DNA from 4 places in the Bradyrhizobium sp. HKCCYLRH3061 genome. Region 2 is predicted to be linked to each of the others. Evidence: predicted binding sites of a transcription regulator. Region 2 holds the regulator's gene; each other region holds the start of a gene.
What was found. The regulator PhoB, encoded in region 2, activates phosphate uptake and scavenging genes when phosphate is short. The targets are predictions, from matches to a motif close to TGTCATNNANCTGTCAT.

Region 1 (7,173 bases), on a different contig from region 2:
CTCTCCACCCCGAAGGAGCTCGGTGGCGGCGGCGGCGCCGGCAACAATCCCGAGCAGCTGTTCGCGGCCGGCTACGCCGCCTGCTTCATCGGCGCGATGAAGTTCGTCGGCTCGCAGGGCGGCCCGAAGGTTCCCGCCGACACGTCGGTGACCTCCACCGTCGGCATCGGGCCGCGCTCGGAAGGCGGCTTCGGCATCACCGTCGAGCTCGCCGTCTCTCTGCCCGGCCTCGCCAAGGCTGACGCCGAGGCGCTGGTCGCCAAGGCGCATGAGGTGTGCCCCTATTCCAACGCCACGCGCGGCAATGTCGACGTCAAGCTGACCGTCGTCTGAGCTTCAATTCCGTCGTGCGGCAGGACGGCCTCCGTTGTCCTGCCGCATGGCAGCCCCCGTTTGCGCCACCGCCGCAGCAATGCTTAATGATCGCGAGCTGAAACCAACCTCGCGACATCCGATGACACCTCAATTTGCTCCCGGCGCCATGGCCGGACTGCGCGTGATCGATCTGACGCGCGTGCTCGGCGGGCCCTATTGCACGCAGATCCTGGCCGATCACGGCGCCGACGTGATCAAGGTCGAGCCGCCGGCCGGCGACGAAGTGCGCGACTGGGGCCCTCCGTTCCACGACGAGGACGCCGCCTATTTCGTCGGGATCAACCGCAACAAGCGCTCGATCGGCCTCGATCTCGCGTCCGAGGGCGGACGCGTCGTGCTGATGCGGATGCTCGAGACCGCCGACGTGCTGATCGAGAACTTCAAGCCCGGCACCTTGGAGAAATGGGGCATCGGCAGCGACACGCTGCGCGAGACATTCCCCAAGCTGGTGCACTGCCGCATCTGCGGCTTTGGTGCGGACGGCCCGCGCGGCGGCAATCCCGGCTATGACGCGATCATCCAGGCGATGACCGGCATGATCGCCGCGACCGGATCGCCGCAAAGCGGGCCGATGCGGATCGGGGTGCCGCTGGTCGACATCACGACCGGCCTCTATGCCGCGATCGGCATCCTGATGGCGCTGTCGGAACGGCAGCGTTCTGGGCTCGGTCAGTTCCTCGAGGTCACGCTGTATGAGACCGGCCTCGCGATCATGCATCCGCATACCGCAAACTACTTCATGCATGGCAAGCCGCCGTCGCTGACCGGCAACGAGCATCCGAACCTCGTGCCCTATGCGATCTTCCCGACCAGGACCGACGACATCTTCATCGGCGTCGGCAATGACGGCACCTTCCGCAAGCTCGCCAAGGAAATCGGCCGGCCGGAACTCGGCACCGATCCGCGCTTCGCCCGCAACAAGGATCGCGTCGCCAATCGCGAGGCTCTGCGCGCCGAGCTCGCCGCCGTGTTCAGCCAATTCGAGGCGGAGCCGCTGTGCGACCGGCTGCTCGCAGCCGGCCTGCCGGCGGGACCCGTGCAGAAGATCGACCAGGCGTTGACCAATCCGCACACGATCCACCGCGGCGATGTCATCGAGAAGGACTGGTACAAGGGCGTCGCCTCGCCGATCCGGCTCGAACGCACCAAGCCGAGCCTGCGCTCCACCCCGCCGAAGTTCAGCCAGCATGCCCAGGAGGTGCTCAGCGAGTTCGGCTACTCGGAGCCCGAGATCCAGGCCCTGCTGTCCGAGGGCACCGTGTGCGCAGAGCGCAAGCGGTGAAGCGCCATCAGCCTGTCGTCTCGCAACGCGAGCGTCGCCTCGGGCATCGCCCGGGCGCCGCGCCGTCTCGCACAACTCGCGGCGTTGCGCCGCAAAGCCGCGACGAACGCGCTTTCCGCTGACGATCCAACCGGTTATACATTCACAAAACTGTCATCTCGCGCTGCTACGGCCGCGACGCCGATGACGTTCCATGGGAGGAATTTTTTTAATGTCACTTCGACAATTCTGGACAGCCGCCGCTGCGGCAGCCACGCTGGTCCTTGGCGCCGCCGCACCCGCACACGCGGTGACGGAGATTCAGTGGTGGCACGCGATGACCGGCGCCAACAACGACGTCATCGTCAAGCTCGCCAACGATTTCAACGCCTCGCAGACCGACTACAAGGTCGTTCCGACCTACAAGGGCAACTACGCCGACACGATGAATGCCGGCATCGCCGCGTTCCGCGCCGGCAATGCGCCGCATATCATGCAGGTGTTCGAGGTCGGCACTGCCACGATGATGGCCGCCACCGGCGCCGTGAAGCCGGTCTACAAGCTGATGCAGGACGCCGGCGAGAAGTTCGATCCCAAGAGCTACCTGCCGGCCATCACCGGCTACTATTCGACCTCGAAGGGCGAAATGCTGTCCTTCCCCTTCAACTCGTCCTCCACCGTCATGTGGGTCAATCTCGATGAGCTGAAGAAGGTCAACGCCGAGATCCCGAAGACCTGGCCCGAGCTGTTCGAGACCGCCAAGAAGCTCCATGCGGCCGGCCACCCGACCTGCGGCTTCTCCGGCTCGTGGGTGACATGGGTCAATCTCGAGCAGCTCTCCGCCTGGCACAACGTGCCGCTCGCCAGCAAGGCGAACGGTCTCGACGGCTTCGACACCGTGCTGGAGTTCAACGGTCCGCTGCAGGTCAAGCATCTCGAAAACCTGGTCGAGCTGCAGAAGGACAAGACCTATGACTACGCCGGCCGCACCAACACCGGCGAGGGCCGCTTCACCTCGGGCGAATGCCCGATCTACCTGACCTCGTCGGCGTTCTTCGGCAACGTCAAGGCGCAGGCGAAGTTCGCCTTCACCGCCGCGCCGATGCCGTATTACCCCGACGTGAAGGGCGCGCCGCAGAACTCGATCATCGGCGGCGCTTCGCTCTGGGTCATGGGCGGCAAGTCGGCCGATGAGTACAAGGGCGTCGCCAAGTTCCTGACCTTCCTCTCGGACACCGACCGCCAAGTCTACATCCACAAGGCGTCGGGCTATCTGCCGATCACCAAGGCCGCCTATGCCAAGGCCAAGGCCGAGGGCTTCTACAAGGATCAGCCCTATCTGGAGACCCCGCTGCTCGAGTTGACCAACAAGGAGCCGACCGAGAACTCCCGCGGCCTGCGCCTGGGCAACATGGTGCAGCTGCGTGACGTCTGGTCGGAGGAGATCGAGCAGGCTCTGGCCGGCAAGAAGACCGCCAAGCAGGCGCTGGACGCCGCCGTCGAGCGCGGCAACCAGATGCTGCGCCAGTTCGAAAAGACGGCCGTGAAATAAGGCCAAGAGCCGGCAGGCCACCCGCGGCCTGCCGGCTCGCCGACCGATCATGCAGAAGAACGCCATCTTCCAGTCAAAGCTGCTGCCGTTCGTGCTGGTCGCTCCCCAGCTCGCGATCGTGCTGATCTTCTTCTATTGGCCCGCCATCCAGGCCGTCATCCAGTCGTTCCTGCTGCAGGACGCGTTCGGCCTGTCCACGAGCTTCGTCTGGTTCGAGAACTACGCCGACCTGCTCAGCCAGCCGGACTATTTTGAAGCCATTCTCCGCACCTTCGGCTTCTCCTTCGCCATCGCATTCTCGTCGCTGTCGGTCGCGCTGCTGCTCGCGGTCATGGCGGACAAGCCGCTGCGCGGCGTGACGCTGTACCGGACGCTGCTGATCTGGCCCTATGCCGTGGCGCCGCCGGTGGTGGGCGTGCTCTGGATCTTCATGCTGCACCCCTCGCTCGGCGTGATCTCGCGCTATCTGCGCGCCATGGGCATCGACTGGAATCCGCTGCTCGACGGCGACCAGGCGGCGCTGCAGATCATCCTCGCGGCCGCCTGGAAGCAGATCTCCTACAACTTCCTGTTCTTCCTCGCCGGGCTGCAGAGCATCCCCAAGAGCGTGCTCGAAGCCGCCGCGATCGATGGCGCACGGCCGATGCGGCGGTTCTGGACCGTGACCTTCCCGCTGCTGTCGCCGACCATCTTCTTCCTGCTGGTGATCAACATCGTCTACGCCTTCTTCGAGACGTTCGGCATCATCGACACGATGACCCGCGGCGGTCCTGGCAAGTCCACCGAGACGCTGGTTTACAAGGTCTACACCGATGGCCTGCTCGGCGGCAATCTCGGCTCCTCGGCTGCACAATCCGTCGTTCTGATGGTCATCGTCATCGTGCTGACGGCGATCCAGTTCCGCTTCGTCGAGCGCAAGGTGACCTACTGATGGTCGAGCAAGAAGGCATTCGACGCTACGTCGCGCATGTCATCCTGTGGATCGGAATCGCGATCGTCGCGTTCCCGGTCTATCTCGCATTCGTCGCCTCGACGCAGGACAATGCGGTGATCGCCAACGGGCAGATGTCGCTGCTGCCGGGCGGGCACTTCCTGTCGACCTACTATCAGACGATCTTCGTCGGCACGAGCGGCTCGACCCGCGAGCCGGTTGCGACGATGCTTTTGAACTCGCTGGTCATGGCGCTCTCGATCGCCGTCGGCAAGATCGCGATCTCGATCATCTCGGCGTATGCGGTCGTCTACTTCCGCTTCCCGTTCCGCATGCCGATCTTCTGGCTCATCTTCATCACCCTGATGCTGCCGGTCGAGGTGCGCATCTATCCGACCTACAAGATCGTCGCCGACCTCCATATGCTCGACAGTTATGCGGGGCTCGCGCTGCCGCTGATCGCGTCCGCCACTGCGACGCTGCTGTTCCGCCAGTTCTTCATGACCGTGCCGGACGAGCTGCTGGAGGCGTCCCGCATCGACGGCGCCGGGCCGTTCCGCTTCTTCTGGGACACCCTGCTGCCGCTGTCGCGCACCAACATGGCGGCGCTATTCGTGATCCTGTTCATCCTCGGCTGGAATCAATATCTCTGGCCGCTGCTGATCACGACGCGCGACGACATGCAGACCATCCAGATCGGCATCCGCAAGATGATCACGACGACCGACGCGCTGACGGAGTGGCCGATCGTCATGGCGACCGCAGTGCTCGCGATGCTGCCGCCGGTGTTCGTCGTCGTCGTCATGCAGCGCCTGTTCGTCAAGGGGCTGGTGGAGACGGAAAAGTGAGGACGGCGAATAGGGAGTGGCGAATAGCGAATAGAGACATCCGGGCATCAGAAGCCGTTCGCCTTCCCCTCCTCGCCACTCCCCATTCGCCATTCGCCTGCCACCGCCCGCTGCTCAACCTCTACCGGTAATCAGTCCATGGCCAACGTCACCCTCCGCAACGTCCGCAAGGTCTACCAGGGCGGCTTCGAAGCCATCAAAGGCGTCGATATCGATGTCGGCGACGGTCAGTTCTGCGTGCTGGTCGGCCCGTCGGGCTGCGGCAAATCCACCCTGCTGCGGATGGTCGCGGGGCTCGAGACGATCACCTCGGGCGAGATCGACATCGGCGGCCGCATCGTCAATGCGATCGAGCCGGCCGATCGCGACATCGCGATGGTGTTCCAGAACTACGCGCTCTACCCGCATATGACCGTCTACAACAACATGGCCTACGGCCTGCGCAATCGCGGCATGGCCGAGAAGGAGATCAGGACGCGCGTCGAGGACGCCGCACGCATCCTCGAGCTCGGCACCATGCTCGAGCGGAAGCCGCGCCAGCTCTCCGGCGGCCAGCGCCAGCGCGTCGCGATGGGCCGCGCCATCGTGCGCCAGCCCAAGGTGTTCCTGTTCGACGAGCCGCTCTCCAACCTGGACGCCAAGCTGCGCATCGCGATGCGGGTCGAGATCCGCAAGCTGCAGCGCCGGCTCAACACCACCGCGATCTACGTCACCCACGACCAGCTCGAGGCGATGACGCTCGCCGACATCCTGGTGGTGATGAACGGCGGCAAGGTCGAGCAGATCGGCAATCCGCTCGAGATCTATCAGAAGCCCGCCACCACCTTCGTCGCATCGTTCATCGGCGCGCCGCCGATGAACCTGATGCCGGTCGATGGCCTCCGTCCCCAGTTGCACGGTGCCGACGCGGTTCCCGCCGATGCCGGCCAGCTCGGCATCCGCCCTGAAGATTTCGAGCTCGGCGACACCGTTCCGGCGGGCGGGGTCGGGCTCGACCTCCGCGTCGAAGCGATCGAGCACGTCGGCGCCGAAACCTATGTCTACGGCGCGCGCCAGGACGCCGGCAGCGACGACCGGCTCTCCGCCACCGCCAACGACATCATCGTGCGGCTGCCGGGCACGGCCGCGCCGGAGATCGGCGCGCGGATTCGCGCCGTGGCGCCGCGGGCCAAGCTGCACCTGTTCTCGGCCGACGGCCGGCAGCGGCTATCGGCTTAAGCCCTTCCACAGGCTGACCGTTCCGGCGCATTCGGGGTGCTTGAACGCACCCCGGATCGTGCCCATATTGCTGCTCAAGGGGTGCCGACAGGGCCCTGATACATCAAAGTCGCTTCGAGAGGACTTTGTAAACCATGTCTCGTGTTCCTTCGCTCTCCAGTCCGTTTCTGCTGGGCTTCGACGAGATCGAGCGCGTGCTCGACCGCGTCGTCAAAGGTGCCGACGGGTATCCGCCGTACAATATCGAGCGGTTCGAACGCACCAATGGCCAGCCCGAGCGTCTGCGGATCACGCTGGCGGTGGCGGGTTTCACCCGCGACCAACTCGATGTCACCATTGAGGAAAACCAGCTGGTCATCCGCGGCCGGCAGCAGGACGACAAGACCAGGCAATACATTCATCGCGGCATTGCCGCGCGCCACTTCCAGCGCACCTTCGTGCTGGCGGAGGGAATGCATGTGCTCGGTGCGGACCTGAAGAACGGGTTGTTGTCGGTCGATCTGGCCAGGCCGGAGCCTGAGCGGATCGTTAAGACAATAGCGATCAATGAACACGAATAATGGTTTGATGGAACGAGTAGCGGACTCGACCGCTTGAGTCTCAGAAGGAGTCGAGACCATGACTGAAGGTAATGTTGCGTCGGAATCCCCCGTCTCCCTGGAGTCGCTGGCTACCTTGGGCGAGGGCCACATTGCTTATGTGAAGCAGATCCGCTCCGAGGACGTACCGGGACTGTTTCCGCAGGCACCGCACATCGCGCCGGGACTGAAGCTGTTCGCCTTGCATGCCGCTGACGGCACGCCGATCATGCTCACCGACAGCCGCGAAGCCGCGATTGCGAATGCTTGGAGCCACGAACTCCAGGCCGTGAGCGTGCACTGACGCAAAGGCCGCGCCGCAGCGCCTGCGGCAACCGCGTCTCGTGAGACTTGATGCTCACGAGATCCATGTGGCTCACGCACTGACACGAGGGCGGTCCCCGGAAACG
Region 2 (7,173 bases):
TGAGGCGGCGGAGCGGCCAACCAACCTTTCCGCTGTCGTCCCGGACAAGCGCGCAAAGCGCGCGCAGATCCGGGATCCATAACCCCAGGGAGGAGTTCGAGGCACGATGATGGACCGGCCGCCAAGCCACAACCGCTGCAGAGTGGGTCCCGGGTCGGCGGCCGTCACCGCTTCCCGTCGCCGACCTTGCCTGGAACGACACCGATGATTTGGCGGCCCCTTGTGGCAACTTCCACGTCGGGCGCAGCGGCCGCATGGGGTCGATGAGGTTGCGCGCGGCATAGCCGGGTCCTCCAATCTGGTTGAGCAGTGCTCGCAAACGGCGAGGGGCGGAGGCCCGCATGAAACCCCGCCCGCGCTCCGTAAAAACTCGGGTCAAATTCTAAATATCAAGAATTATCAACGGCTTGTGACTGTCATCCGACTGTCATCGAACCTTTATAAAAGCCACACTGAGGCCCCGTAAAGCGGCCGGGGAAGCGCAATCGGGCGCAGATGGCGCTTCGCTTCCCGAGCATGGAGACCAGCTATGAATTTCGTCAAAGCTATCGTCGCTGCCGGCTTGGTCGCCGCATCGACGTCGGCGTTCGCTGCCGACATCACCGGTGCGGGCGCGACGTTCCCGTTCCCGATCTATTCCAAGTGGGCCGACGCCTACAAGAAGGAGACCGGCAACGGTCTGAACTACCAGTCGATCGGCTCCGGCGGCGGCATCAAGCAGATCCAGGCCAAGACCGTGACCTTTGGCGCCACCGACGCTCCGCTCAAGGCCGAGCAGCTCGAGAAGGACGGCCTGGTGCAGTGGCCGATGGTGATGGGCGGCATCGTGCCGGTCGTCAACCTCGAGGGCGTGAAGCCGGGCGAGATGGTGCTGGACGGCGAGACGCTCGCCAACATCTATCTCGGCAAGATCACCAAGTGGGATGACGCCGCGATCAAGAAGCTCAACCCCAGCGTCAAGCTGCCGTCCGACGCGATCGCTGTCGTCCGCCGCTCCGACGGTTCGGGCACGACCTTCAACTTCACCTATTATCTCTCCGAGGCGAGCGCCGACTGGAAGAGCAAGATCGGCTTCAACACCGCGGTCGAGTGGCCGGTCGGCGTCGGTGCCAAGGGCAATGAGGGCGTGTCCGGCAACATCGGCCAGACCAAGAACTCGATCGGCTATGTCGAGTACGCCTATGCCAAGCAGAACAAGCTGACCTACACGGCCATGGTGAACAAGGCCGGCAAGACCGTGCAGCCGACCGTCGAGGCCTTCCAGGCCGCCGCCGCGAATGCCGATTGGACCAAGGCCCCCGGCTACTACGTGATTCTCGCCAACCAGCCCGGCGACAAGTCCTGGCCGATGACGGCTGCGACCTTCATCCTGATGCACAAGGAGCCGACCGACAAGGCCGCGTCCGCCGAGGCGATCAAGTTCTTCAAGTGGTCGTTCGAGAAGGGTGGCAAGATGGCCGAGGAGCTCGACTACATCCCGATGCCTGACAGCGTCGTGAAGCTGATCGAGAAGACCTGGTCTGCCGACATCAAGAGCTGAGCTGGACGTATCGAAAATTCCCCTCTCCCGGCCGCCGGGGGAGGGGTGCTACCGGGGTTGAGGCGTGTCCAAGGAACAGGGGGCGGAATTGGCAGAGATGGCGGTTCAGACCGAAGTCGGCGACATCGCGGCTGCTGCCGGGCCCTACGACCGGGCGCGCGCGCTCAGTGCCTTCAAGCTTGGCGACGTCACCTTTTACTGGATCACCCGGCTCGCCGCGATCTCGGTCCTGTTGATCCTCGGCGGCATCATCATCTCTCTCATCATCGGCGCCTGGCCGGCGATGAAGGCCTACGGCTTCGAATTCCTGTGGACGCGGCGCTGGGCGCCGTCGGCCGATCCGCCGGTGCTCGGGGCGCTCGGCCCGATCTACGGCACCCTGGTCACGTCCTTCATCGCGATGCTGATCGCGATTCCGGTGGGTCTCGGCATTGCGATCTTCCTCACCGAGCTGTGCCCGCAATGGCTGCGCCGTCCGATCGGCATTGCGATCGAGCTGCTCGCCGGCATTCCCTCGATCATCTACGGCATGTGGGGCTTCTTCGTTCTGGGCCCGTTCCTGGCCTACACGTTCCAGCCGTTCATGATCAATCTCTGCTCCGGCATCCCGGTGCTGCAGGACATCTTCGCCGGTCCGCCGTCCTATCTCAGTCTGTTCAACGCCTCGCTGATCCTGGCGATCATGGTGCTGCCCTTCATCACCTCGATCTCGGTCGACGTGTTCAAGACCGTCCCGCCGGTGCTGAAGGAAGCGGCCTACGGGGTCGGCTGCACCACCTGGGAGGTCGTGCGCAGCGTCGTCATTCCCTACACCCGTGTCGGCGTCATCGGCGGCGTCATGCTGGCGCTGGGTCGTGCGCTCGGCGAAACGATGGCGGTGACCTTCATCATCGGCAACTCGTTCCGGATCTCATCGTCGATCTTCGCGCCGGGCACCACGATCTCGGCCGCCATTGCCTCTGAGTTCCAGGAGAGCGACGGCCTGCACCAGTCGAGCCTGATCCTGCTCGGCCTGCTGCTCTTCGTGCTCACCTTCTTCGTGCTGGCGAGCGCGCGCCTGATGCTCATGCGGCTCCAAGCAAAGGCGGGAAAATAAGCCATGTCCAGCGCAGATTCGCTCACCGCCGATACGCCGGTCAATCCGATCTATGCGCGCCGACGCCGCAGGGACATCGTGATCCGCGGCCTCTGCGTCGCCGCCGCGCTGTTCGGCGTCACCTGGCTGGCGCTGATCCTGTTCACGCTGTTCTATAACGGCCTCGCCGGCCTCAGCCTGCAAGTGTTTTCCGCCGACACCCCGCCGCCGGGCTCGAGCGAAGGCGGACTGCGCAATGCCATCGTCGGCTCTCTGATCATGACGGTCATCGGCGTCGGCATCGGCGCGCCGCTCGGCCTGTTCGCCGGCACCTATCTGGCCGAGTACGGCCGCAACGACCGCCTGACCTCGGTGATCCGCTTCATCAACGACATCCTGCTGTCGGCGCCCTCGATCATCATCGGCCTGTTCATCTATGGCGCTGTCGTGGTGCCGATGGGCGGCTTCTCGGCGCTCGCAGGCTCGCTGGCGCTGGCGGTCATTGTCATCCCCGTGGTGCTGCGCACCACCGAGGACATGCTGCTGCTGGTGCCCAACCCGCTGCGTGAGGCGGCCTCGGCGCTCGGCCTGCCGCGATCGCTGGTGATCCGGCGCATCGCCTATCGCGCGGCGCGCTCGGGCCTGATCACCGGCGTGCTGCTGGCCACCGCCCGCGTCGCCGGCGAGACCGCGCCCTTGCTGTTCACCGCGCTGTCGAACCAGTTCTGGAGCCTCAACCTCTCCAAGACGATGGCCAACCTGCCCGTCACCATCAACAACTTCGTCCAGAGCCCCTATGCCTATTGGAAGCAACTGGCCTGGAGCGGAGCCCTTCTGATCACTCTGGCCGTGCTCGCCCTGAATGTCAGTGCACGCATTCTCGGCGCCGAGAGGAACGCAAAATGACCGACCTGTCCGTATCCGTCAGCCAGCCCAATCCCGCCGCGCTGAACGGCAAGGTTTTGCCGGAAGCCCCCGCCAAGGTGACCGCGCGCAACCTGAACTTCTATTACGGCGATCACCACGCGCTGAAGAACATCAACCTGTCGCTGGGGACCAACCGCGTCACCGCGTTCATCGGCCCGTCCGGCTGCGGCAAGTCGACCCTGCTGCGCATCTTCAACCGGATGTACGATCTCTACCCGGGCCAGCGCGCCGTTGGCCAGCTCATGCTGGACAACACCAACATCCTCGATCCCAAGCTCGACCTCAACCTGCTGCGGGCCCGGGTCGGCATGGTGTTCCAGAAGCCGACGCCGTTCCCGATGACGATCTACGAGAACATCGCCTTCGGCATCCGGCTGTATGAGAAGATCTCCAAGTCGGAGATGGACGACCGGGTCGAGAAGGCACTGCGCGGCGGCGCGTTGTGGAACGAGGTCAAGGACAAGCTCAACGCTTCGGGCCTGTCGCTGTCAGGCGGCCAGCAGCAGCGGCTGTGCATTGCGCGCACCGTGGCGGTCCGGCCGGAGGTGATCCTGTTCGACGAGCCGTGCTCGGCGCTCGATCCGATCTCGACCGCCAAGGTCGAGGAGCTGATCCAGGAGCTCGCCGAAAACTATACGATCGCCATCGTGACACATAACATGCAGCAGGCGGCGCGCGTCTCCGACAAGACCGCCTTCATGTATCTCGGCGAGCTGATCGAGTTCGACGACACCAGCAAGATCTTCACCTCGCCGAGCGATCGGCGGACCCAGGATTACATCACCGGCCGGTTCGGCTGACGCCGACGACATTGACTTCAGGAGATCATCATGGCCAGTGAACATACCGCCAAGGCGTTCGACAGCGATCTGCAGGATCTCACCCGGCTGGTGTCGGAAATGGGCGGCCTCGCCGAGCGTCTGATCGTCGATTCCGTCGATGCGCTGGTGCGGCGCGACATCGCACTCGGCCAGAAGGTGGTCGCCACCGACGCCGAGGTCGACAAGCTGCAGCGCATCATCGAGGAGCGCGCCGTTCTTACCATCGCCCGGCGACAGCCGATGGCGGTCGACCTGCGCGAGATCGTCGGTGCGATGCGGGTCGCCACCGATCTGGAGCGCATCGGCGATCTCGCCAAGAACATCGGCAAGCGCGTCGCGGCGCTGGAGAGCGACTTCCATCCGCTCAAGCTGATCCGCGGGCTCGAGCACATGACCGACCTGGTGCAGTCGCAGGTCAAGACGGTGCTGGACGCCTATGCCGCGCACGATTTGCCGGCGGCGATGACGGTGTGGAAGGGCGACGAGGAGGTCGACGCCATCTGCACCTCGCTGTTCCGCGAACTCCTGACCTACATGATGGAGGATCCGCGCAACATCTCGTTCTGCATCCATCTGATGTTCTGCGCCAAGAACATCGAGCGCATCGGCGATCACGCGACCAACATCGCGGAGACCGTCTTCTATATGATCGAAGGCCAGCAGATCATGGACAAGCGCCCGAAGGGCGACATGACGAGCTTCGCATCGACGATCCCCGGCAACTGAGAGAGACGGTTCTGACATGGGCGCCCGAATTCTGGTGGTGGAGGACGAGGAGGCGCTGACGACGCTCCTGCGCTACAACCTCGAGGCCGAAGGCTACGAGGTCGAGACGGTGGCGCGCGGAGACGAGGCCGACACACGGCTGAAGGAGCGCGTTCCCGATCTCGTCGTGCTCGACTGGATGCTGCCGGGCCTGTCCGGCATCGAGCTGTGCCGCCGCCTGCGGGCGCGGTCCGAGACCCGGCAATTGCCGATCATCATGCTCACCGCGCGCGGCGAGGAGAGCGAGCGCGTGCGCGGCCTCGCGACCGGCGCCGACGACTACATCGTCAAGCCGTTCTCGGTGCCGGAGCTGCTGGCGCGCGTGAAGGGCCTGCTGCGGCGGGCGAGCCCGGAGCGGCTGGCGACCGTGCTGTCCTATGGCGACATCGAGCTCGACCGCGAGAAGCGCCGCGTGGCGCGCTCGGGACGGCCGATCGATCTCGGCCCGACCGAATACCGCCTGCTCGAGTTTTTCCTGGAGCATCCCGGCCGCGTGTTCAGCCGTGAGCAGCTGCTCGACAGCGTCTGGGGCCGCGACATCTATATCGACGAGCGCACGGTCGACGTCCATATCGGCCGCCTGCGCAAGCTGCTCAATCCGGGCCGCGAGCAGGACCCGATCCGCACCGTGCGCGGCGCCGGCTATGCGCTCGATGATCGCTTCGCCAAGAGCGAGCAGGTGTAAGGGGCGATCGGGCGTGAGGATGAAGCAGGTGTGAGGCGCGAGGGGGCCCGATTGAGGAGATCGCGGTCCGCTTTCCGCCACGCCGCCGCCGTCTTGATCGTGTCTGCTTCGTGGCCCGTCACGATGTTTCGGTCCCAGCGGACGCCCTTGATCAAGACCATCATCATATCTCTAGCCGTGCTGCTCGGCAGCGCGGCGGGCGCCGCGGCCGCCGAGCTCGAAGACGCGGTCGCCGCGGCGGGAAACGGACAGCACGCCGCGGCGATGCGCCGCCTGCTGCCGCTGGCCGCCAAGGGCGATGCGCGGGCGCAGTTCGACGTCGGCTTCATGGAGGCCTTCGGCTGGGGCCAACCGCGCAACCCCGCCGAGGCGCTGGCGTGGTATCGCAAGGCCGCCGATCAGGGCCTCGCCGTCGCCCAGCATTATCTCGGCATCGCCTATGTCAACGGCGAAGGTGTCGCGAGCAATTATGGCGAAGCCGGCCGCTGGTTCAGCCGCGCGGCAGCGCAGGGCTTCGCCCAGTCGCAATACATGCTGGGCCTGATGCTGCTCGACGGTCGCGGCGTGAAGCAGGACGTCGTGCAGGGCTACGCCTGGCTGGTGATGGCGGGTCGCAGCGGCGTGCGATCGGCCGGCCGCGACGTGCAGAGGGTCAAGCTGACCGAGCCGCAGCGCGTCCAGGCCCAGAGCGCCATTGCGGCCTGGCGGCCGAAGCCGGAATCGGCGGAGGCGGGCGTCGCCGCTCCGCGTCCGGAGCAACTGCTCGGGCTCGACCGCCACATCGGCGAGGTCGTCGATCCCACCTCGTGGCCGGCGTCGTCGATCGGCGTCGTCACCGTCGCGCAATACTCGACCGGCGGCTGGTGCACCGGCACTCTGGTCGCGCCGCGCGTCGTGCTCACCGCCGCGCATTGCGTGTTCAACGGCGTCGCGCAGGTCAGCCCCGGCAATGTCCGCTTCCTGGCCGGCATGAACAGGGGCACGCCGGCGGCATCGTCGGTCGCCGACAAGCTGATCGTGGCGCCGGACTTCGTCCCGACCCGGCACGACAGATGGTCGCTCGACCGCTCGCCCGCCGATTGGGCGCTGATCGTGCTGAAGGATGCGCTGCCGTCGAAGCCGGTCGCGGTCAAGGCGCTGACGCGCGAGGAACTGCAGGCTGCGACCAAGGCTGGCGCCATTTCCGAGATCGGCTACGGCCAGGAGCGGCGCTATTCGCCGACCGGCCAGCGCAATTGCAGCGCCGGCATGACCAGCGATGCCCGGCTGCTGACGGTGCATTGCCTCGCCAATTTCGGCTATTCGGGCTCGCCGATCCTGGCCGAGGTCGGCGGGCAGCCGACCGTTGTCGGCATCTTCT
Region 3 (7,173 bases), on a different contig from region 2:
GTCGCGGTCGAGCCGGTGAACGAGATCTTGCGGATGTCCGGATGCCCGGTCATGCGGTCGCCGAGATCGTTGGCGTCGGTGATCACGTTGAGCACGCCGGCCGGCAGCACGTCCTTGACCAGCTCGGCGAATTTCAGGGTCGAGAGCGGCGTGGTCGGGGCCGGCTTGACCACCAGCGTGTTGCCGGCGAGCAGGGCAGGCGGCAGCTTGAAGCCCAGGATCAGCAGGGGATAGTTCCAGGGAATGATGGCGCCGACCACCCCGAGTGGACGGCGATAGGCTTCGACCTGGCGGTCGCCCGAACTCTCGATCACGCGCATCGGCAGCTCGAGCGTCGCGAGATAGCGGAAGAACGCGGCCATGCCGAGCACCTCGCCGGTGGCGTCGGTGAGCGGCTTGCCCTGTTCGCTGGTCAGGATCCGGGCCAACTCGCCCGAATTCGCCTCGATGATGTCGGCCATCTTGCCAATGAGCCGGCGACGCTCCTCCATCGCAGTCGCGGCCCAGGCGGGGAAGGCCGCCTTGGCGGCGGCGACCGCCTGGTCGAGCTGGGTTTCGGAGGCCCGCGGACACTGCGCGAGCACCTCCTCGGTCGCCGGATTGATCACCGGCATGGTCGCGGCGCCCGGCACCAGCGTGCCGCCGATCAAAAGATGATAGTCGCTCATCGGCATGACTCTCCCTGCAAGATGTGGCACTTCGGCCACGTTATATCTGACGCTATATCACGATGAATACAGCAACGCCACCGCGGCATTTCCGCTGCCGCGCTGGACGCGATGGCATTTTTCGCTATAGTCATACGGAAATAACGGTGAATTGATGTGGAGCCATCATGGAGCTGCGGGCCAAGGCGCTGACGGTCTGTGAGGTCGTCGACGACGGTGAGACGATCTCGCTCGGGTTCGAGGACGCGGCCGGCAATGCGGCGGCGCTCAGCCTCTCGGTCAGCCAGGCCGGCGCGTTGGTCATGACGCTGCCCGGCCTCCTCGAGCTGGCGCTGCGTACGCGTTATGGCGACCAGGCACTGCGCTACGCCTATCCGCTGGCGTCCTGGACCATCGAGCAGTCGACGGATTCGACGAAGCGCATCATCACGCTCGCAACGCCCGACGGCTTCAGCGTCCGGTTCGCGATTCCCGACGATCAGCAGAACGTGCTCGGCGAGGCGCTGCTGATGCGATACCCGTCGGCACCGGCGATCCGGCCGAACTGATCGCGCGGGGACCGATCCGAACGTTGGTCAGGCCAGGGATTTCCTGCCTGTTTCGAGGGCGGCGGCCGGCGCGTCGGCGTCCTCCGATGCCCTGCGAGAAGCACGATGGCCGTCATATGTGTTGCCGTTACCGTCTCCGATCACTGGGTCGGTCAGCAACCGTCGCGGCCGGATCACAAGCCGCTCCACAATGCTGCGGCACGGTGCCGCGCCTTTGACAAGTACCTCAGGGCGCGATCGTCTGTTTCTTATAATCTTGAACCCGTTCGCGCCGCCGCGACACCACCACGTCGAGCTCCACTGGTCGGGCCCTGATTGGAATTGTTTCGAATTGGACTTGCGCATGTTGACTGCTGATGAGATCGTGCACGTCAGGTCGTCGTTCGACTTGGTATTTGCCAATGCTACACAGATGACGACGACGTTCTATGACCGCATCTTCGAGCTCGCGCCGGAATGTCGGACGATGTTTCCCGCCGACATGGACGTGCTGAAACGGGACTTCATCGCGACCCTGGCGGTCCTCGTCGGCAGCCTCGATCAGACGACTGGTCTGTTGTCCAGCACCGACATCCTCGGCCGCAATCATGCGCGCTATGGCGTCAGGCCGGAGCACTATCCGGTGGTCGGCGAAGCGCTGCTGTGGACCCTCGCCAAGGGACTTGGTCCGCAATGGAATGATGAGGTCGAGCAGGCCTGGCGCAAGGTCTACGGCATCATCGCCCAGCGCATGATCGCCATCTCGGCCCGCGCGCGGCGGCCCTGATCATGATCTAGCTGCGCACGATCGAGCCGGAGCGGCCGACGAGACGCGCGAGCTGCTTGAAGCGTCCGCCGACGCGGTCGGCGACGAGGTCGACCATCTGGTGCTCGAACACCAGCATCAGCTTGCGGTCCTGGGTGCGGAAATGCGTCGCAGGCAGCACGCCGGGCCGCGCCGCCGAGATCAGATGCGCGACGCGAAACGCGGTGCCGAGCAGGCGCGCACGATCGATCTGAGCCGGGCTCAGCTGCTCGGTGAGGGCAGGCGGCTTCGCCTCGTTGCCCAATCCCTCGTAGCGGAAGAACACCGACAGCGCGGCGAAGATGCGGCCCTCATGGCTGATCGAGCCGAAATTGCCGTTGAGAATGATGCCGTAGGTCTGCTCGCCGCGATGGTCCGGATGCATGCGCCAGCCGATGTCGGACAACAGGCAGGCCGCGTGCCGCAGCCGGCGCTCGTCCTCGGTCTCGCGGATGTGCATCACGCGGAACAGGCGGTCGGTCCAGTCGATCAGCTCGCGGGCATGCTGGGCCGAGCGCGACAACAGCTCGTTGAGGCCCTGCGCCGCGCAGAGCAGCCCGTCCTTGGCGCGCTCGGCGTCGGGAAGCTTGGAGTAGAGCAGGCCCTCGCGCACGCCGAAGGTCGAGAACACGACGGTCGTCGGCCTGGCGACGCGGATGATGTGCTCGAGCACCAGCGCGGCATAGGCGAGCAGCGGGCGCCGCGCCTCGGCGATCGCTTCGATGTCGGCCAGCATGTCGGCGGCGACGAGACGGCGCAGCCGGCGCACGAAGGCCAGCGCGTCGGCCGCCGGGATCGCATAGCCGTGCATCACCCCGAGCGGATAGCCGCTCTGGATGATGTGGATGCGCGCCAGCGCGCGCCAGGTGCCGCCGACCGCGTAGAAGGTGCGGCCCTCGCCGGCCAGCAGCTGCGGCAGGTCGGTCAGCGCCTCGCTCGCGATGCGCTGCGCCTTCTTCAGCGATTTCTCGGCAAGATCCTGCAGCGCCAGGCTGCCGAGCGGCAGGGTGACGCCGCTGCGGACCTGGTGCCCGCGCACGTCGATCAGCTCGAGTGAGCCGCCGCCGAGATCACCGACGATGCCGTCGGGCTTGTGAATGCCGGAGATGACGCCGAGCGCCGAATAGCGCGCCTCTTCGGCGCCGGTGAGGATCTGGATCGGGGCGCCGCAGATCTTCTCGGCCTTGGCGATGAAATCGGGGCCGTTCGAAGCATCCCGGCAGGCGGCGGTCGCGATGGCATGAACCTGCCCCACCCGCTGCACCTTGCACAGCGCACGGAAGCGCTTCAGCGCGGTCAGCGCCTTGTCGACGGCATCAGATGCGAGAAGGCCGGTGGTCTGGACCTCGCGACCGAGCCCACACAGCGCCTTCTCGTTGAACACGGTGACGAGACTGCGTTCCATCGCCTGGTAGACGACGAGACGGACCGAATTCGAGCCGATGTCGATGACACCGACGCTCGTGGCCCTCGTGCGGGGCGGCTTCACCACGGCATATCCCGGCGCAGAAGGCCCCGGTGCAGACAGCCCCTATGAAGGAGAGCGTTCATTCCGGCGCGTGAGCCGGCGCGGCGATGATTCCTTGAGCGACTTTCCACGGCCGGACAGACTCGGATTCGTCATGAAGTAATTGTGCAGGTTGAACGGCTCCTCGCCCTTCGCGGCCTTCATACGCGTTGACGACCCATCCGGCAACAATTGCCAGCTCTGCTCGGTATCCTTCAGGTTCGCGACCATGATCTGTTCCAGGACCTGCTGATGCACGGTAGGGTTCTGCAGCGGGCACAGCACCTCGACGCGGCGGTCGAGATTGCGCGGCATCATGTCGGCCGAGGAGATGTAGACGGCGGCCTTGGCGCTCGGCAGGCCCTGACCCATACCAAAGCAGTAGATGCGGCCATGCTCGAGGAAGCGGCCGATCACCGATTTGACGCGAATGTTCTCCGACAGTCCGGGGAGGCCGGGACGCAGGCAGCAGATGCCGCGCACGATCAGCTCGATCGACACGCCGGCCTGCGAGGCCTCGTACAGCGCGTCGATGATGTCGGGATCGACCAGCGAGTTCATCTTCATCCAGATCACGGCCGGCTTGCCCTGGCGGGCGAAGCTGGTCTCGCCGTGGATGTGCTCGATGATGCGCTTGCGAAGCGTGAGCGGCGACACCGCCATCTTCTCGATGTCGATCGGCTCGGCATAGCCGGTGATGTAGTTGAACACCCGCGTGACGTCGCGGCCGATCACCGGGTCCGACGTGAAGTAGGACAGGTCGGTGTAGATGCGCGCCGTCACCGGATGATAGTTGCCGGTGCCGGTGTGGACATAGGTGGTGAGGCTGCCGCCCTCGCGGCGCACGACCATCGACAGCTTGGCATGCGTCTTCAGCTCCAGGAAGCCGTACACCACCTGTACGCCCGCGCGCTCCAGGTCGCGGGCCCAGCGGATGTTGGCCTCCTCGTCGAAACGCGCCTTGAGCTCGACCAGGGCCGTCACCGACTTGCCGGCCTCGGCGGCCTCCACCAGCGTGCGCACGATCGGCGAATTGTTGGAGGTCCGGTACAGCGTCTGCTTGATCGCAACGACGTCGGGATCGCGTGCCGCCTGCTGCAGGAACTGCACGACGACGTCGAACGACTCGTAAGGGTGATGGACGATCAGGTCCTTCTGCCGGATGGCGGCGAAGATGTCGCCGCCATGGTCGCGGACACGCTCGGGATGGCGCGGCACGTAGGGCGCGAATTCGAGGTCGGGCCGGTCGACCCGCGTCAGTTGCGACAGCTCGTTCATCGCCAGCACGCCGTCGACGACGAACACCTCGTCATCCGTCGTGGACAGCGCATTCTGCACGAAGCGGCGCAGCTCCTCCGGCATGTTGGCCTCGATCTCGAGCCGGATCACCGAGCCGCGGCGGCGCCGCTTCAGCGCTGTCTCGAACAGCCGCACCAGGTCTTCGGCTTCTTCCTCGATCTCGATTTCGGAGTCGCGGATGATCCGGAAGGCGCCCTGGCCCTTCACGGTGTAGCCCGGAAACAGCCGGCCGATGAACAGGCCGGTCGCCTGCTCCAGGGTGATCAGGCGGATCACGCCATCCTTGGAGCCGGGGAAGCGGATGAAGCGGTCGATCTTGCCGGGCATGCGAATGAGGGCGTTCATCGGACGCCCGTCGGCGGAGCGGATCAGCTGCAGCGCCACGGTGAAGCCGAGGCTCGGGATGAACGGGAACGGATGCGCCGGATCGATCGCGAGTGGCGTCAGCAGCGGGAAGATGTTGGCGAGGAAATGGTCCTCGATCCAGGCGCGCTCGCTCCTGGTGACGTCCTGACCGTCGACCAGCACGATGCCGAGCTCGCCGAGAAACTTGCGCAGGTCGCGCCAGATCGCCTGCTGGTCGATGGCGAGCTGCGACACCGTCTCGTTGATCAGCTTCAGCTGCTCGGTCGGCGTCAGCCCGTCGGGGCTGCGCTCGGCGATGCCCTCGCGGACTTGGGCGCGGATGCCGGCGACGCGCACCATGAAGAATTCATCAAGGTTGTTGGCGGAAATCGACAGGAAGCGCACCCGCTCCAGGGCGGGATGGCGCGGATTGACCGATTCCTCCAGAACGCGGCGGTTGAAGTGAAGCCAGGACAGCTCCCGATTGATGAATCGCTCGGGGCTCGAGGCAATCTCGATGGACGGCGCCGAGACCGGTGCTTTCTCTGAAATTTCAGTAACTTGCTCGGTATCCATAGGGAATTCGATCCATATCCGTCCAGTCGCGAATGGTCGACCGTAGCCCAATCTGGGTGACCAGGGGATGACGTTGCCGGCACTATTGAGGTTCCGTCATCAACCGCCGTCAAGATGGCCGCCGGTCACGCCGGGCGGAGCAGCTCCGCCGCCAGCGCCCGGGTGACGGGGCGTCCGAGCCGCAGCGACTCGTTGTCCAGCAGCGCGATGGTCTGGCGTGCCGCCGCATAGGACCGCTCGATGTGGCTGGCGAGATAGCTGACCACGGTTTCGTCGATCGCCATTTGCCGGTCGGCGGCCAGCTTGACGATCAGGGCCCGGAACAGCTGGTCGTCGGGCGGCAGCAGCGTGACCACTGGGACGGCACGCAGCCGCGACCTCAGATCGGCCAGGGCGATCGGCAGGGCCGCCGGGGCCTCGCGTGCCGTGATCAGCACGAAGGCCTCGTCCTGGCGGGCCAGGTTCAGCAGGTGAAACAGCGCCCGCTCGTCGAGACCGGTTGCGGTCAGATCCTCCAGCACCAGCGCGCCGGTGGCGAGCGCCCCGGGGACCACGCCTGCCTCAAGGGCATGCGCGGACAGCGATCGGGCGCCTGCCTGCTCGGCCCAGATCGCGGCGAGGTGGCTCTTGCCGGAGCCGTCGGGGCCGACCAGGAACATGGTCCGCGCCGGCCATTCCGGCCAGGCGTCGACCAGAGCGAGCCCGGCCGCGTTGCCTGGACCTTCGAAGAAATTGTCCCGCGTCAGGCTCTCCGCATGCGGCAGCGCGAAGGCCAGCTGACGAGGGGGGATATGGCCGGCCAAGATCGAATTGCTCCGTATCGTGTGGTGCGTGAGGTCAGGACGGGCCCTCCGCGGAGGATCACCGGACCTCGATGGTGCTCATGTGGCGCACCCAGTCGACGAGATACAGCCCGACCGACACGAGGGTAAAGACGGTGACCAGCACCATCAGCACCACATCGTAGGGCCTGGGCTCGAAGCCGAAGCTGAGCGAGGCCAGCACAAGCGCCGCGAATCCCACCTGGGCGACCGTGTTCAGCTTGGAGACCATCAATGGCTTCATCGCGACCGGCCTGTCGAACAGCCAGGACACGATCACCGCCGAGACGATCATGATGTCGCGCGAGACCACCAGGATGACGATCCAGCGCGGGATCGCGCCCCAGATGCCAAGCGTGACGAAGATCGAGACCAGCAGCGCCTTGTCGGCGAGAGGATCGAGCAGCGCTCCCAGCTCGGACCGCAGGTTGAAGCGCTTGGCCAGGAAGCCGTCCACGGCGTCGCTCACCCCCGCGACCACGAAGACCAGAAACGCGATCTCCATCTGGCCGGCCGCAATGGCCCAGACGACGATCGGAACCAGCAGGATTCGACCCAGCGTGATCAGATTGGGGATACTGTGGGGAATGGTCACGCAGCGGGTCCCGACGACGACTCGATCAAA
Region 4 (7,173 bases), on a different contig from region 2:
CGCGACGCCGGCTTCATCCAGCCGCTCGGGATCGCGGCCGACGATCATCGCCACCGCCCCGCGGCCGCCGTCGAGTCCCTGCTGCTCCAACCCCTCTGCGACCGCGGCGACATGCGTATCGAGACTGCGCTGGGCCAGCAGGCTGCTTGCCGCCACACCAAGGATGATGGTTGCAACCGGCTCGCCGACGAGCGCCTGCACGACCCATGTTGCAATGAGGCCGGTGGCCATCATCCCGACGACGAGCAGGCACACGAGCGCAATGCCGCGCGCGCGTCGTGCGGCAAAGCTGTCTGCTGCCCTGTTCCAGCGGCGGTCCCCCCATGCTATCAGCGCGCCCATCCACATCACGGGATGTCCGATCCGCTGCACCAGCAGTTGAGGATAGCTGACCGCCGCCTCGACGAGGAGCGCCGTGAGCGCGAGAGAGACGAACATCGATCTCCGCTGAAGGAAAGGCATGTAAAGGAACGAGATGGACGACAGAGCGACTAGCACGCATAAGGATGAGCCGGAAGCGATCCTTCACGGCGGCGATCTCGCTGCGGTCAGCCGTCTCTACCCGGACGCACCGCTGCCGTGGATCGATCTGTCGACCGGCATCAATCCGATCCCTTACCCCGTGCCGACGGTCCCGGCTGAGAGCTGGACACGGTTGCCCAGCAAGCCCGACGAGGACGCGCTGCTGTCCGTTGCCGCTGCACGGTACCGCCTGCAGACACCCGCATCGATTGTTGCGGCCGCAGGCACCCAAGCGCTGCTGCAGATTCTGCCGCGCCTGCGCGCTTCGAGTTCGGTCGCTGTGTTTGCGCCGACCTACGAAGAACATGAGCTCTGCTGGCGCCGCTGCGGTCACCGAGTGCGTTTGGTCGACAAGGTCGATGCGCTGGCCGAAGCAGACGTCGCCATTGTGGTCAACCCGAACAATCCCACTGGACGATTGCTGCCACGCGCCACGCTCCACTTGCTCGGCGTGACGCTCGCGCGTCGCAACGGCCTGCTTGTGGTAGACGAAGCTTTTGCTGATTTCTGTCCCGTGGAGGCGAGCCTGATTCCGAACTTGCCACCAGCCACTCTGGTGTTGCGATCGTTCGGAAAGGCTTACGGCCTGGCAGGATTGAGGCTCGGCTTTGCCATAACTTCCCAGGACCTGGCCGATCAATTGCGCCGTGCGCTGGGTCCATGGGCCGTGTCTGGACCTGCGCTTGCGATGGGTTCGATTGCTCTGGCTGACGACCAATGGCTGCGGGACGCACGCGTGAGGCTGGTGTCCGACGGACAACGGCTCGATACGATGCTGACCGCGTCCGGCTGCCAAATTCACAGCCTCGGTTCCAGGGCTCTTGGCGGAACACCCCTGTTCAGGCTGGTCGAGAACGCGAACGCTGCCGCATTGGCCGAGCGGCTCGCCCGGCACGGCATCCACGTTCGGCGTTTTCCGGCTCAGCCAAACTGGCTGCGCTTCGGCCTGCCGGGCGATGAGTCCGAGTGGCAGCGGCTGGCGCAGGCGCTCGGCGGCGCCTTCTAGCCGAGCACGCAGGCGGCAAGCAGCAGCGTTTCCGTGACCTCGATGCTGGCGCCATGGCAATCACCAGTGATGCCGCCGAGCCGCCATTGCCAATAGAATGCGACCGCCGGCAGGAGCACGATGGCGAGCAGCGTCGGGACCGCGCCGGCCAGCGCGGCGATCACGAGCACGCCGCCCCACGCGATAATGACATTCCAACCGACGCTGTTCGAGACGCTCGCGCCGAGCCCCGGCTTCAACGACAGTAGCGTCTTGGTGCAGACCAGCGTTCCCAGCCGTGCCCAGGCCGGGATCAGCAGCAGCACCCAGGCCGTCGGGCCCGTGGCCAGCTCGGCGGTCAGCACCAGCTTGGCGGCGATCTGCAAGCTGATCGCGACGACGGCGAAGCTGCCGGCATGGGGATCGCCGAGCACGGCGATGAAGCGTTCAGGCTTGCCATGCGCGGCGCCGAACGCATCAGCGACGTCGCCGAGCCCATCGAGATGCAGCGCGCCGGTGATCCAGATCCAGGCGACCAGCACGGCCAGCGCGACGATCCACGGATCGGCCTCATGAAAAAGGCGGGCGATCAGCGCCAGACAGGCGCCAATCACCAGTCCCGCGGCCGGAAACCAGACCGACGCCCGCGCAAGATCGTCCGGTCGCGACTCCGCGACGCGTGGGGTCGGCAGCCGCGTCAGGAACTGCAATGCAATCCAGAATTCACGAAGCGTCATGGCTGAATGATCTCGACGATTTCGCCCCAAGCTACACCATCATCGCCCTGCCCGGCTTCGAGTGTGATCCGCGTGCCGGGACAGATACGCAGGCTCCATAGCTGGCGCAGCGGCCAGCCGAGCAGATGCGACAGCGCGGCACGCACGGCGCCGCCATGCGTCACCACCAGAACCGGCGCAGGCTCGGACTTTGCCAGAATGTGATCAGTCGCGCGCGTGACACGCGCTCGCAGATCGACCCAGCTCTCACCACCCGGTGCCCGGACTGTGGGATCAGCATGAAAGGCGTCGAGCAAACCTTTCCCCCCGGGCTCGGCGGCGAGGTCACGGCGGCTTCGCCCGTCCCAGTGCCCGAAATCGAGCTCGCTCCAGTCCGCATCGATGTCCAGCGCGCAGCCGGCCTGTCGCGCATAGTCCTCCGCCGCCGCACGTGCGCGCGCCAACGGCGAGCTGACAACGCTGCGCCAGATCCGGCTCTGCGTCTGCCGCCGGAATTGATCCCAGCCGAGGTCGCTGAGCGGCGGGTCGGTACGGCCGTCGAGATGGCCGTCCCGCCCCGTCGTCCCGTGCCGCAGCAGATCGATCCGCATCAGGGCTTGGCTCCTGATACAGCGGCCTCCGCGAAGGTCGCCATGCCCCCGTGAAGCGCACAAGCCAGCCGGATGATCGGCAGCGCGGTGGCGGCGCCGGAGGCCTCGCCGAGCCGCAGATCGAGGTCGATCAGAGGACGCGCGCCGAGCGCGTCGAGCACGATGGCGTGGCCGCGTTCGGCCGAGCGGTGCGAGAACAGCAGCCACGGACGGCAGGAAGGATTGAGGCGGACGGCAACCAGCGCTGCGACCGAGACGATGAAGCCGTCGACCAGCACCGGCCAGCGCCGCTGCGCGGCGGCGACGATCGCGCCGGCCATCGCAATGATCTCGAAGCCGCCGACCGCTTTCAGGACGTCCGCGACGGCCGCTCCCGCCGTGAGCCCGTGTTGCCGCAATGCGTCGGCGATCACCGCGGCCTTCCTGGCCCGCCCGTCGGCGTCGAGCCCGGTGCCGCTGCCGACGGTGTCCGCAGGCGCACAGGACAGCAGCGCTGCGGCGATCGCTGCCGCCGACGTCGTGTTGCCGATCCCCATCTCGCCGAAGATCACGAGTTGCGGCGCGTGATCGGCCTGCCGCAGCACCGCGCGCCGTCCGGCTTCCACCGCGAACGCAACCTCCTCCGGCGTCAGCGCCGCCTCGGTGCTGAAATCGCGGGTGCCGCGCCGTGGCTTGTCGACGACGACGCCGGGCACCGGCTCATGCGCCAGCGTCCCGACGTCGACCACCTCAAGCGGGCAGCCCAGGCTGCGCGCCAGCACCGAGATCGCCGCACCACCGGCCGCGAAGTTGTGCAGCATCTGCACCGTCACTTCCGGCGGATAGGCCGACACGCCCTGCGCCGCGATGCCGTGATCCCCTGCGAACAGCACCACCGGGACCCTGTCGGCCCCCGGCCGTTCCAGGGCCTGCAGCGCCGCCAGTTCGACCGCCACCTGCTCCAATCGCCCAAGGGCGCCAAACGGCTTGGTCAACTGCGCCTGGCGTTCCAGCGCCGCCTGCCGATGGAGTTCGGACGGGGCCGCACAATCAAGGCTGATCCATTCAGGAAGCACCGCGGATCCTTTCAGCGTCACTCGGGTTCGGGACGATTGCCACCGCGAGACGGCCGAGACAAGCTCCGTGAGTGCCCGATTGTCATTGAACCGTCATCGAACGTGACGACAGGTGGCTGCCCCACCCAGCCCGAAAGACTCTCATGGAATATTCCCGTCGCTTCACCTTCCTGTTCGCCGCGCCCGTGTTCGAAACCGACGATCTCGCCGGCGTCCGCTTCAACCAGATCATCGAGGAGATCCAGCGCTCGGGCTTCGAGGTGGTGCGCGCCCGCAAGCTGGAGGACGCCGAGATCGCGGTGCAGACGGACGCCGCGATCGGCTGCATGGTCGTCGACTGGGGCAAGAAGGGACTGGAGGGCAAGACGGCGTCGCTGATCAATCTGATGCGCCGGCGCGGACTGGACTTCCCGATCATCCTCCTGATCCGCCGCAAGCGGTTCGAGGATCTGCCGGTCGAGGTGCTCGACTTCATCGACGGCTATGTCTTCCTGTCGGAGGAGACGCCCGCCTTCATCGCCAAGAACCTGATCAGCCGACTGAAGCAATATGCGGAGACGCTGAAAACGCCGTTCTTCGGCACGCTGGTCGACTATGCCGAGGAAGGCAACCAGCTCTGGACCTGTCCCGGACACAATGGCGGCGTGTTCTACAGCCGCAGCCCGATCGGCCGGATCTTCGTCGAGCATCTCGGCGAAGCCGTATTCCGCGACGACCTCGACAATTCCGTGCTCGATCTCGGTGATCTCCTGACCCATGAGGGACCGGCGCTGCGCGCGCAGAAGGAAGCGGCGCAAATCTTTGGCGCCGAGAAGACCTATTTTGTCCTCAACGGCACCTCGACCTCCAACAAGGTCGTGTTGGGCGCGCTGGTCACCGATGGTGACCTCGTGCTGTTCGACCGCAACAACCACAAGGCGGCCCATCATGGTGCGCTGCTCATCTCGGGCGGCGTCCCGATCTACGTCCCGACAGTTCGCAACCCCTGGGGCCTGATCGGCCCGATGCGCTGGGACCTGCTCGACGAGCAGCACCTGCGGCAACAAATCCGCGACAACCCGCTGGTGAAGGACCCCGACGCCTGGCGCAAGGAGCGGCCGTTCCGCGTCGCGGTGGTCGAGCAGTGCACCTATGACGGCACGATCCACAGAGCCGAGATGATCCTGAAGCGGATCGGCCACCTCTGCGACTACATCATGTTCGACGAGGCCTGGGCGGGGTTCATGAAGTTCCACCCGCTCTATGCCGGCCGCTTCGCCATGGGCCTCGGCGATCTCGGACCCGACGCACCAGGCATCATCGCCACGCAATCGACCCACAAGCAGCTCGCGAGCTTCTCCCAGGCCTCGCAGATCCACGTCAAGGACCGCCACATCAAGGGGCAGCGGCGGCGGATCGAGCATCGGCGCTTCAACGAAAGCTTCATGCAGCACGCCTCGACCTCGCCGTTCTATCCGCTGTTCGCCTCGCTGGACGTCGGCGCGCAGATGATGAAGGGCCGCTCCGGCGAGGTGCTGTGGGACGACACGATCCGGCTCGGCATCGAATTGCGCAAGAAGATCCGGGCGATGCGCAGGGAATTCGAGGAGAAGGAGAAGGATCCGGCACGGCGCTGGTTCTTCGAGCCGTTCGTTCCGGATCGCGTCTCGATTCCCGATGCGGCCAATCCCGGAGCCAGCCACGATGTGGCCTGGGAGGCGATCTCGACCGACCAGCTCGCAACCGACGCGTCCCTCTGGCAGCTCGCGCCCGGGGCGGCATGGCACGGCTTTCCGGATCTGGCCGCCGGCTTCACCATGACCGATCCGAACAAGCTGACCTTGCTCACCCCAGGCTTTGATCGCGCCACGGGCGGCTATGCCGACCACGGCATCCCGGCGCCGATCGTCGCGCAATATCTGCGCGAGAACCGTATCGTGGCGGAGAAGAACGATCTCAACTCGCTGCTCTTCCTGCTGACGCCGGGTGTCGAGGCCAGCAAGGCCGGAACCCTGATCAGCGGTCTGGTCGCCTTCAAGCGGCTCCACGATGACAACGTGCTGCTGGAGGACGCCATTCCGGAGTTCACCCGGAAGCGCTTTGCGCGCTACGGCAAGCTGCGGCTGCGCGACCTCTGCGGCGAGATGCATCGTTTCTATCGCGACGCCGAGGTGAGCGCGCTGCAGGCAAAGCAGTTCCAGCCGCAGCATTTGCCGGAGATCGCGATGTCGCCGCGTGAGGCAGCGCGTGCGCTGATGCGCAACGAGGTCGATTACCTGCCGATCGACCAGATCGCCGGGCGCGTTGCGACGACGCCGTTCGTGGTCTATCCGCCGGGCATCGCCACCATCGTTCCGGGCGAGCGGCTCTCCGCGCGCGCCCAGCCGATGATCGATTACCTCAAGATGTTCGAGCGGGCGTTCAACGCCTATCCCGGCTTCGACGTCGAGATCCAGGGGCTGTACAAGGAGCTCGACGAGTCCGGCCGGGTCCGGCTCCATACCTATGTCTGCGCAGAGTAATTCGAACCATGGACAGCACGATCACGGCTGGCGAGACCGAGCCGCCGGTCCTCGTCAGGCCGTCACGCGACGAGGACGTCGAGGCCATGCTCTCGATCTACCGGCGGCATGTCCGCCGCGGGGTCGAGGACAGCGCCCCCGGTTCCGGCGCGCCGGAGCCGGACGATCTCAAGCAGCGGCGCAAGAATCTGCGCAATCATCGCCTGCCGCATCTGGTTGCGACATTCCGCGGCGAGGTCGTGGGCTATGCCTATGTGGTCCTGTTCAGGAAGCGGCCGGCCTATCGGTTCGCGGTCAAGCATTCGATCTATGTCCACCATGAGCATCTCGGCCGCGGTGTCGGCCGGCTGCTGATGCAGGCGCTGATCGATGCTTCCGCCGCGGCGGGATATCGGCAGATGATCGGCTATATCGACGCCGACAACGTCGCCTCGCTCGGCATTCACGAACGCTTCGGATTCGCCAGAGTGGGGCTGCTGCCGGGCGTCGCCTACCGCTACGGCCGCTGGTGCGACACCGTGATGGTGCAGCGCTCGCTCGGCCCCGGGGCCCGCGATGCACCGGCTGGGCTGGGCCGCTGAGCCCGCAGCTCAGGAGGGAAAGTCGGCCGCCTTCACCTCGATGCGGTCGGCGTGCAGCGACCAGTCGCGCAGCTCCTGCTGTTCGCAGAACCTGGACTTTGCGATTTCTGCGGCTTCGCCTTCGCTGTCGGCCTCAACCTCCAGCGTGCTCTGGCAAATCTCGCACTGGCGGCCATTCTCGCCCAGCACGTCCTTCAGGAAA

Region 1: the regulator PhoB is predicted to act here: its motif matches at 1,798-1,814, upstream of ugpB (sn-glycerol-3-phosphate ABC transporter substrate-binding protein UgpB).
Region 3: the regulator PhoB is predicted to act here: its motif matches at 5,784-5,800, upstream of ACQR2C_RS07930 (RNA degradosome polyphosphate kinase).
Region 4: the regulator PhoB is predicted to act here: its motif matches at 3,970-3,986, upstream of ACQR2C_RS29455 (Orn/Lys/Arg decarboxylase N-terminal domain-containing protein).

What each region holds. Positions count from the first base shown of each region.
Region 1 is NZ_JBNPUE010000016.1:80,607-87,779, reverse strand. Features, by position in the region: gene ACQR2C_RS24095 (organic hydroperoxide resistance protein) at 1-333, shown strand, start outside; gene ACQR2C_RS24090 (CaiB/BaiF CoA transferase family protein) at 455-1,657, shown strand; gene ugpB (sn-glycerol-3-phosphate ABC transporter substrate-binding protein UgpB) at 1,869-3,188, shown strand; gene ugpA (sn-glycerol-3-phosphate ABC transporter permease UgpA) at 3,238-4,119, shown strand; gene ugpE (sn-glycerol-3-phosphate ABC transporter permease UgpE) at 4,119-4,967, shown strand; gene ACQR2C_RS24070 (sn-glycerol-3-phosphate import ATP-binding protein UgpC) at 5,106-6,185, shown strand; gene ACQR2C_RS24065 (Hsp20 family protein) at 6,320-6,745, shown strand; gene ACQR2C_RS24060 (DUF1150 family protein) at 6,804-7,067, shown strand.
Region 2 is NZ_JBNPUE010000001.1:514,872-522,044, reverse strand. Features, by position in the region: gene pstS (phosphate ABC transporter substrate-binding protein PstS) at 530-1,540, shown strand; gene pstC (phosphate ABC transporter permease subunit PstC) at 1,638-2,636, shown strand; gene pstA (phosphate ABC transporter permease PstA) at 2,640-3,521, shown strand; gene pstB (phosphate ABC transporter ATP-binding protein PstB) at 3,518-4,342, shown strand; gene phoU (phosphate signaling complex protein PhoU) at 4,373-5,089, shown strand; gene phoB (phosphate regulon transcriptional regulator PhoB) at 5,106-5,813, shown strand; gene ACQR2C_RS02465 (trypsin-like serine protease) at 5,961-7,173, shown strand, end outside.
Region 3 is NZ_JBNPUE010000003.1:251,121-258,293, forward strand. Features, by position in the region: gene ACQR2C_RS07910 (aldehyde dehydrogenase family protein) at 1-668, opposite strand, end outside; gene ACQR2C_RS07915 (hypothetical protein) at 836-1,216, shown strand; gene ACQR2C_RS07920 (globin family protein) at 1,560-1,982, shown strand; gene ppx (exopolyphosphatase) at 1,990-3,489, opposite strand; gene ACQR2C_RS07930 (RNA degradosome polyphosphate kinase) at 3,532-5,727, opposite strand; gene ACQR2C_RS07935 (DnaA ATPase domain-containing protein) at 5,853-6,530, opposite strand; gene ACQR2C_RS07940 (CDP-alcohol phosphatidyltransferase family protein) at 6,589-7,143, opposite strand.
Region 4 is NZ_JBNPUE010000024.1:41,738-48,910, reverse strand. Features, by position in the region: gene cbiB (adenosylcobinamide-phosphate synthase CbiB) at 1-438, opposite strand, end outside; gene cobD (threonine-phosphate decarboxylase CobD) at 476-1,528, shown strand; gene cobS (adenosylcobinamide-GDP ribazoletransferase) at 1,525-2,244, opposite strand; gene ACQR2C_RS29465 (histidine phosphatase family protein) at 2,241-2,834, opposite strand; gene cobT (nicotinate-nucleotide--dimethylbenzimidazole phosphoribosyltransferase) at 2,834-3,889, opposite strand; gene ACQR2C_RS29455 (Orn/Lys/Arg decarboxylase N-terminal domain-containing protein) at 4,033-6,390, shown strand; gene ACQR2C_RS29450 (GNAT family N-acetyltransferase) at 6,399-6,971, shown strand; gene ACQR2C_RS29445 (hypothetical protein) at 6,981-7,173, opposite strand, start outside.